Regions from separate parts of the Streptomyces sp. NRRL F-5650 genome, predicted to be linked through region 1. Evidence: riboswitches for the same ligand, from Rfam matches in the RefSeq annotation. Region 1 holds a riboswitch; the other holds the start of a gene.
What was found. Region 1 has a riboswitch for cobalamin ahead of IG88_RS0112725 (ABC transporter substrate-binding protein). Riboswitches for the same ligand answer to the same signal wherever they lie in the genome.
Positions count from the first base shown of each region.

Region 2: it holds a riboswitch for cobalamin, as region 1 does, so the genes downstream of both, IG88_RS0123125 (ribonucleoside-diphosphate reductase subunit alpha) here and IG88_RS0112725 (ABC transporter substrate-binding protein) in region 1, are expected to answer to the same signal.

Region 1 is NZ_JOGV01000010.1:240,299-244,841, reverse strand. It holds gene IG88_RS0112735 (BlaI/MecI/CopY family transcriptional regulator) at 87-473, shown strand; gene IG88_RS0112730 (M56 family metallopeptidase) at 480-1,412, shown strand; cobalamin riboswitch at 1,430-1,616, shown strand; gene IG88_RS0112725 (ABC transporter substrate-binding protein) at 1,679-2,758, shown strand; gene IG88_RS0112720 (iron chelate uptake ABC transporter family permease subunit) at 2,755-3,819, shown strand; gene IG88_RS0112715 (ABC transporter ATP-binding protein) at 3,816-4,543, shown strand, end outside.
Region 2 is NZ_JOGV01000028.1:33,324-37,866, reverse strand. It holds gene mctP (monocarboxylate uptake permease MctP) at 1-713, shown strand, start outside; gene IG88_RS0123130 (GNAT family N-acetyltransferase) at 786-1,292, shown strand; cobalamin riboswitch at 1,355-1,516, shown strand; gene IG88_RS0123125 (ribonucleoside-diphosphate reductase subunit alpha) at 1,642-4,047, shown strand; gene IG88_RS0123120 (ribonucleotide-diphosphate reductase subunit beta) at 4,047-4,543, shown strand, end outside.

The DNA of each region.
Region 1 (4,543 bases):
TCGTCAATCTACAGCACTGTAGAAGTAAGCCTTCTATACGATGGCGCCCGGGAAGACGACGACCGGCGGTGGAAGGAGGGCGGGCCGTGACGGATGACCGGCGTCCGCGACGGCGGGGGCAGGGCGAGCTCGAGGCGCTGGTGCTGTCCGCGCTGCGCGGGGCGGACGGGCCCGCGACGGCCGGCTGGGTGCAGGAACGCCTCGGCGACGACCTCGCCTACACCACCGTGATCACGATCCTGACCCGGCTCCTGGAGAAGGGCGCCGTCAGCCGTGAGCGCGCGGGCCGCTCCTTCGCCTGGACGCCCGCCTCGGACCAGGCGGGACTGGCCGCGCGCAAGATGCGCAAGGTCCTGGACGCCGAGAGCGACCGCGAAGCGGTGCTGGCCAGCTTCGTCACGGGCCTCGACCCGGACGACGAGCGGCTGCTGCGCGAACTGCTGGGGCACGCCCGTGCCGCGGAGGACGGCTGACACCGGATGGGGGTCTTCGTCTTCCTGCCCCTGGTCCTGCCGCTGACGGCGTGGCCGATCGCCAGGCTGGCCGAGCAGCACCTGCACCCGCGGACCGCGACCCGGCTGCTCAGCGCCGTCGCCGTCGTGATGGCCCTGTGCAGCACCCTGTGCCTGGCCCTGGTGATGGTGGTTGGCACCGCCCAACTGCCGGGCAACCCGCTCCCCGACGCCTGGTCCGACCCCGAGGTGCGGGCGGCGGTGCCCTACGACGAGGTCGTCGGCAAGGCGGCGATCCCCGCCCTGTGCGCCGTCGTCGCGACCTCGGCGCGGGCGCTGTGGCGGCACGGCAGGGTGCGCCGTCGCGCCCACCGCGCACTGGCCGGCCTGCCGGGCACCGGGGTGGCCGTACTGCCGGACGACGTGCCCTACGCCTACGCGCTGCCCGGCGGGCGACGGGACCGCGTGGTGGTGAGCACGGCCCTGCTCGACTGTCTCGAACCGGGTGAACGGCGCGCGCTGTTCGCCCACGAGCGCGCCCACCTCGCCGCCCGGCACCACCGTTTCCTGCTCGCCGTCCGGCTCGCCGCACTGGCCAACCCGTTCCTGCGCCCCCTGCGCACGGCCGTCGCGTACACGACGGAGCGGTGGGCGGACGAGGCGGCCGCACGGGCGGTCGGCGACCGCCGCGCGGTGGCGACCGCGATCGGGAAGGCGGCCCTCGTCTCCCGCGGCACCCCCGTCGCCACCCTCGCCGGTCTCGCGGCGCCCGGCCCGGTGCCCCGCCGGGTGGCCGCCCTGCTGGGCCCCGCCCCCTCCGTACGCCCCTGGCCCCCGGTGTCCACCTCGGCGGGCCTGGCGGCGTGGACCGCGGCCGCCGGCACCGCCGTCTCGGCGATGTCGTCCGCGAACGCCGCCGTCACCATGTTCCTCATCCTGCGGGCCGCGACGCCGCTCTGAACGCCCAGACGCCCCTGTGGTAGCTTGCGCAGGCCAGTCGAACCCACCTGGTGGGTCAGGGAATCCGGTGCGAATCCGGAACTGACGCGCAGCGGTGAGGGGGACGGGCGGAACACGGGCCACTGGGCGGCGCACGCCGCCCGGGAAGGCGTTCCGTCCGGTCGAACCCGAGTCCGAAGACCTGCTGGCACCCCGTGCCGCGTGCGGCGCGGGCCGCATCGTACGGACGGGCTCCGCGCATGAGCCCTCGACGCCAGAGGATCGCCTTGTCCGCAGCAGGTCCCGCCGGCCTCCGGCGCCCTCTTCCTTTCCGCCGCGCCCCGCGCGGTCCCGTACTGCTCCTGTCCCTCGCCCTGCTGGCCTCCGGCTGCGGTTCCGGTTCCGGTACGGCCGACGACTCGGCCGCACGGGGCGGCACGGCCGGCTACCCGCGCACCGTCCGTGACTGCGGGCACGAGGTCCGGGTCACCGCACCGCCGCGGCGGGCGGTCTCCCTCAACCAGGGCACCACGGAGATCCTGCTCTCCCTCGGCCTCGCCGACCGCATGGCGGGCACCGCCACCTGGACCGACCCGGTCATGAAGGGACTGGAGAAGGCGAACGCGGGCGTCCCCCGGCTCTCCGACGACATGCCGTCCTTCGAGACGGTCCTGGACGCGGACCCCGACTTCGTCGCCGCCTCCTTCGCCTCCACGCTCGGCACCGGCGGGGTGGCCACCCGCGACCAGTTCACGCGACTCGGCGTGCCGGCCTACCTGTCCCCGTCCGACTGCGCCGGCAAGGACAACAGCGGCGACGGCGACGGCGTCCGGGACAAGACCCTGACGATGGACACGGTCTACGGCGAAGTCCGCGACCTGGCCCGCCTCTTCGGCGTCGAGCAGCGCGGCGAGAAGCTCGTGGAGGACCTCGAGGCACGCGTCGACAGGGCGACGTCCGGCATCGACGCCTCCGGCGTCACCCTCATGTACTGGTTCGCCAACTCCGCCTCGCCCTACCTGGCGGGCTGCTGCGGCGCCCCCGGCGTCATCACCCGGGCCGTCGGCGCCCGGAACGCCATGGAGGACACCCGCGAGGAGTGGCCGCAGGCCGGCTGGGAGACCGTCGCCGACCGGGACCCCGACGTCCTGGTCCTCGGCGACCTCACCCGCAGGTCGCAGACGGCCGAAACGGCGGCGAAGAAGATCGAGTTCCTGGAGTCCGACCCCGTGACCAGGAACATGACCGCCGTCCGCGAGAAGCGCTACGTCCTGCTCAGCGGGCAGGCCATGAACCCCACCATCCGCACCGTCGAGGGCGTGGAACAAGTGGCGGCGGCGCTCCGCGAGTTCGGGCTCGCCAAGTGACGTCCGCGGACCGGACGGCCACCGCCCCCGGCATACGCGCGCCGCGCCATGCCCCCCTGGTGTGGGCGGCGGCCGGGACCGTCGCCCTGTGTGCCTCCGTGGCCGTCGCCGTCACCGTCGGCCCGGCGGACATCGGCGTCGCCGACGTGTGGTCCGTGATCGCCGCCCACCTCGGCGCCGGCACCACCGCCGGGGACGTGTCACCGATCCGCGACGGCATCGTCTGGGACCTGCGGCTGCCCCGCACCCTGCTGGCCGCGGTGTGCGGTGCCGGACTCGCCGTGTGCGGGGCCGTGCTCCAGTCCCTGCTGCGCAACCCGCTCGCCGACCCCTTCGTCCTCGGTGTCTCCTCCGGCGCCTCGACCGGCGCCGTCCTGGTCGTCGTGCTCGGCGTGGGCGGCGGCGCCCTGTCGGTCCCGGGCGGGGCGTTCGTCGGCGCCGTCTGCTCCTTCGCGCTGGTGCTGCTGCTCAGCCACAGCCTCGGCGGCACCACGGACCGGGTGGTCCTCGCGGGCGTGGCGGCGATGCAGCTGTTCTCCGCGCTCACCTCCTTCGTGGTCATGACCGCCGCCGACGCCGAGACCACCCGCGGCGTGCTGTTCTGGCTGCTCGGCTCGCTCGGCGGCGCCGGCTGGAGCGACGTGCGGACCACCGCCGCGGTCCTGGTCCTGGTCCTCGCCGTATGCCTCGGGTACGCCAGGACGCTGGACGCCTTCGCCTTCGGCCAGGACGCCGCGGCCTCGCTCGGCGTCCACGTGGCCCGCACCCGGCTGGTGCTGCTGTGCGCCACGGCACTGCTCACCGCCGTCCTGGTCGCCTCGGCCGGCGCCATCGGTTTCGTCGGGCTGGTGCTGCCGCACGCGGTCCGCGCGCTCACCGGCCCAGGACACGCCAGGCTGCTGCCGGTCTGCGCGCTCGCCGGTGCCGTGTTCCTGGTGTGGGCCGACACCCTGGCCCGTACCGTCCTCGAACCCCAGGAGGTCCCGGTGGGCGTGGTGACCTCACTGATCGGTGTGCCCGCCTTCGTACTCGTGCTCCACCGCACCCGGAGGGCACGGTGACGCTGAAGGCCGAGCGGGTCTCCCGCACCACCGGAGGCCGGCTGATCCTCGACGGGGTCGACCTGAGCCCGCGCACCGGCGCCATGACGGGGCTGCTCGGCCCCAACGGGTCCGGCAAGTCCACCCTCTTGCGCCTGCTCGCCGGTGTACTGGCCCCGACCGCCGGCCTCGTCACCCTCGACGGACGCCCCCTGGACCGGGTGGGGCGCCGCGAGGTCGCCCGGCGGGTGGCCGTGGTGGAGCAGCAGGCGGACACCCAGGTCGAGCTGACGGTCCGGGACATCGTCCGGCTCGGCCGCATCCCGCACCGCCGCGCCTGGACACCGGCGTCGGCGGCCGACGAGGAGGCGGTGACGGACGCCCTGGACCGCACCGGTCTGACGCCCGAGGCCGACCGCCTGTGGCACACGCTCTCCGGCGGCGAGCGCCAGCGCGTGCAGATCGCCCGCGCCCTCGCCCAGCGGCCCCGCGAGCTCCTGCTCGACGAACCGACCAACCACCTCGACGTCCAGCACCAACTGGACGTGCTGGCCCTGGTCGCCGCCCTGCCCGTGACCAGCGTGGTCGCCCTGCACGACCTCAACCTCGCCGCCATGTACTGCGACCACCTCGTCGTCCTCTCGCAGGGCGGCGTCGTCGCCCACGGCGAACCGGCCGAGGTGCTGACGGCGGACCTCGTCGCCAAGGTCTACCGGGTCGACGCCGAGATCACCCGCCCCGGCCC
Region 2 (4,543 bases), on a different contig from region 1:
CGCTGCTCGGCTTCATGGCGATCGCCGCCGGGGTCAAGGTGGAGAACGGCCAGTTGGCGATCCCGCAGCTGTTCGAGAACATGTTCCCGGACTGGTTCGCGGGCGTGGCCTTCGCGGCCATCGGCATCGGCGCCCTGGTCCCGGCGGCGATCATGTCGATCGCGGCGGCGAACCTCTTCACCCGCAACATCTACAAGGACTTCATCAAGCCGGACGCCACCGCGGCCCAGGAGACCAAGGTCTCCAAGCTGGTGTCGCTGCTGGTGAAGGTGGGCGCGCTGATCTTCGTCCTGGGCATGGACAAGACCGTCGCGATCAACTTCCAGCTCCTGGGCGGCATCTGGATCCTGCAGACCTTCCCGGCCCTGGTCGGCGGCCTGTTCACCCGCTGGTTCCACCGCTGGGCGCTGCTCGGCGGCTGGGCGGTCGGCATGGTCTACGGCACGGTCGCCGCCTACGGTGTGGCCTCGCCGACGCAGAAGCACTTCGGCGGCTCCTCCGACGAGATCCCCGGCATCGGCGAGATCGGCTACATCGGTCTCACCGCCTTCGTGCTGAACGTCCTGGTCACCGTCGTCCTGACCGTCGTCCTGAGGGCGGTCAAGGCGCCCGACGGCGTCGACGAGACCAAGCCGGCCGACTACACGGCGGACGCCGGCGACCCGGGCGTCCAGGTGGAACTGCCGCCTGCCACGGCGGGCAGCTCGCACTAGCTCCCCTCCTCCAGCGGGCCGTCGGAGAAATCCGGCGGCCCGTTGTCGTACCCGTCGGGCACACTCGGCGGCATGGACTTCGTGATCCGGCCGGCGACGGCCGAGGAGTACGGCACGCTCGGCGAGATCACCGCGCAGGCCTACCTGCGCGACGGCCTCCTCGACTTCGGGGAGGACGACACGTACCTGGGCGAGCTGAGGGACGTGGCCAAGCGGGCGGCGGCCGCGGAGGTGCTGGTCGCCGCGGCGGACGGGCGGGTGCTCGGCGGCGTGACCTTCGTGCCGTCGGGCGGCCCGATGGCGGACATCTCGCGCCCCGGGGAGGCCGAGATACGCATGCTGGCCGTCGCCCGCGAGGCACGCGGCCGCGGGGCCGGGGAGGCGCTCGTGCGGGCCTGTGTGGACCGCGCCCGGGCCGTGGCGGGGTGCACGGGCGTCGTGCTGTCGACCCAGACCGCGATGCGCACCGCACACCGTCTCTACGAGCGCCTGGGCTTCGTCCGCACGCCCGGCCGCGACTGGAACCCCCTGCCCGAGCTGGACGACATCACGCTGCTCACGTACCGGCTGACGCTCTGACAGCGGCGCCCCGGCACCGGCGGGAGACCTCGCCAGGACACAACATCTGGGGGTGCTCGCGCCACCCGGCACAAGATGTATGCTCGTGCTCGCTGTCGCCGCAGGGGAATCCGGTGCGAATCCGGAACTGACCCGCAACGGTGTACATGCGTGCATCCGTACGTCTTCGCACGTGCGCGCACGCCTGTCCAGTCCGAGGACCTGCCGACAGTGCGCCCGGCCGTCCCGGCCCGGGTGCCATGACGTCCGGGCCTCGTGGAGTGGGCCGGTGGACGCGCGACGCCGCGTGCGCTCGTGTGCTGCCCCCTGCCCTCCCCCAGGCCCCGTGCCGAGCGAGGGAGTGCTCCACGTGACCATCGCGCCAGCCGACCCGGCTTCAGCGGACCCGGTGCCGGCTCCAGCCGCCCCGGGGACCGCCGCCCCCGCCCCCGGGGGACCCGACGGGCCCGGTGCCGCCCTGCTGCGGACCCTGACCGGGCTGACCGCCGATCTCCCCGACGCCGATCCCGGCCGGGTGGCCGCCGCCGCGCTCCGCGGCCGGTCCGCGCACGCCGACGAGGCCGAGCTGCGCGAGCTGGCCACGGAGGCCGCCGCGGGCCTGATCTCCGAGGACCCGGTCTACTCCCGGCTGGCCGCCCGGCTGCTGACCCTCTCCATCCGGGCCGAGGCCGCTTCCCAGGGCGTCGTCTCCTTCACCGACTCGGTCGCCACCGGCCACCGCGAGGGCCTGATCGCCGACCGCACGGCCGCCTTCGTACGGCTGCACGCGGACCGTCTCGACGCCCTCGTCGACCCGGACGCCGACGACCGCTTCGGCTATTTCGGGCTGCGCACCCTGTACAGCCGTTACCTGCTGCGCCACCCGATCACGCGCAAGGCCGTCGAGACGCCCCAGCACTTCCTGCTGCGGGTCGCCTCCGGGCTCGCGGAGGACGACACCGTCCGGTCCGTGGACGAGGTCGCCGCCCTGTACGGCCTGATGAGCCGCCTGGACTACCTCCCCTCCTCCCCCACCCTCTTCAACTCCGGCACCCGGCACGCCCAGATGTCGTCCTGCTACCTCCTGGACTCCCCCAAGGACGAGCTGGACTCCCTCTACGACCGCCTCCACCAGGTCGCCCGCCTGTCCAAGCACGCCGGCGGCATCGGCATCGCCTACTCGCGCGTCCGCTCCCGGGGTTCACTGATCCGCGGCACCAACGGGCACTCCAACGGCATCATCCCGTTCCTGAAGACGCTGGACGCCTCGGTCGCCGCCGTGAACCAGGGCGGCCGGCGCAAGGGCGCGGCGGCGGTCTACCTGGAGACCTGGCACGCGGACGTCGAGGAGTTCCTGGAGCTGCGGGACAACACCGGCGAGGAGGCCCGCCGTACGCACAACCTGAACCTCGCGCACTGGGTGCCGGACGAGTTCATGCGCCGCGTGGACGCCGACGGGACCTGGTCGCTGTTCTCCCCCGCCGACGTGCCGGAGCTGGCCGACCTGTGGGGCGAGGAGTTCGACGCGGCCTACCGGGAGGCCGAGGCGAAGGGGCTCGCCAGGAAGACCCTCCCGGCCCGTGAGCTGTACGGCCGGATGATGCGGACCCTCGCGCAGACCGGCAACGGCTGGATGACCTTCAAGGACACCGCCAACCGCACCGCGAACCAGACCGCCACCCCGGGCCACGTCGTCCACTCCTCCAACCTCTGCACGGAGATCCTGGAAGTCACCGACGACGGTGAGACGGCGGTCTGCAACCTGGGCTCGGTCAACCTCGGCGCCTTCGCCGACCCCGCGAGCGGCGGCATGGACTGGGAGCGCCTGGACGCCGCCGTCCGCACCGCGGTCACCTTCCTGGACCGGGTCGTGGACATCAACTTCTACCCGACCGAGCAGGCGGGCCGCTCCAACGCCCGCTGGCGCCCGGTCGGTCTCGGCGCGATGGGCCTCCAGGACGTCTTCTTCCGGCTGCGCCTGCCCTTCGACTCCCCCGAGGCGAAGGCCCTGTCCACCCGCATCGCCGAGCGGATCATGCTGGCCGCGTACGAGACCTCCGCCGACCTCGCGGAACGCAACGGCCCCGCGCCGGCCTGGGAGAAGACCCGTACGGCCAAGGGGGTGCTGCACCCGGACCACTACGGCGTCGAGCCCACCTGGCCGGAGCGCTGGGCCGCGCTGCGCGCGCGCATGGCGACGACCGGGCTGCGCAACTCCCTGCTCCTGGCCATCGCCCCGACCGCGACCATCGCCTCCATCGCCGGTGTCTACGAGTGCATCGAGCCGCAGGTGTCCAACCTCTTCAAGCGCGAGACCCTGTCGGGCGAGTTCCTCCAGGTCAACTCCTACCTGGTGGACGACTTGAAGCGGCTCGGTGTGTGGGACGCCCGCACCCGTGAGGCGCTGCGCGAGGCCAACGGCTCGGTGCAGGGCTTCTCCTGGATCCCCGAGGACGTGCGCGCGCTGTACCGCACCGCCTGGGAGATCCCGCAGCGCGGCCTGATCGACATGGCCGCCGCCCGCACCCCGTACCTCGACCAGGCCCAGTCCCTGAACCTGTTCCTGGAGACGCCGACCATCGGGAAGCTCTCCTCGATGTACGCCTACGCCTGGAAGCAGGGCCTGAAGACCACCTACTACCTGCGCTCGCGCCCGGCGACCCGGATCGCCCGCGCCGCGGGCCGAACCGCCGCCGTCCCCGTGCAGGCCGCCCCCGACCCCGAGGCGGTCGCCTGCTCCCTGGAAAACCCCGAGTCCTGCGAGGCCTGCCAGTAATGACCACCGAGACCCCCGCCAACCCCGCGAACCCCGCCACGAAGAACCTGCTCGACCCGGGCTTCGAACTGACCCTGCGCCCCATGCGCTACCCGGACTTCTACGAGCGCTACCGGGACGCCATCAAGAACACCTGGCACGTCGAGGAGGTCGATCTCCACTCGGACGTCGCCGACCTGGCGAGGCTCAGCCCCGAGGAGCAGCACCTGATCGGCCGGCTGGTGGCCTTCTTCGCCACCGGTGACTCGATCGTCGCGAACAACCTGGTGCTGACCCTGTACAAGCACATCAACTCCCCCGAGGCGCGGCTGTACCTGTCCCGCCAGCTCTTCGAGGAGGCCGTGCACGTCCAGTTCTACCTGACGCTGCTGGACACCTATCTGCCCGACCCGGACGACCGTGCCGCCGCCTTCGCGGCCGTGGAGAACATCCCCTCGATCCGCGAGAAGGCCGAGTTCTGCTTCAGGTGGATGGACTCGGTCGAGTCGATCGACCG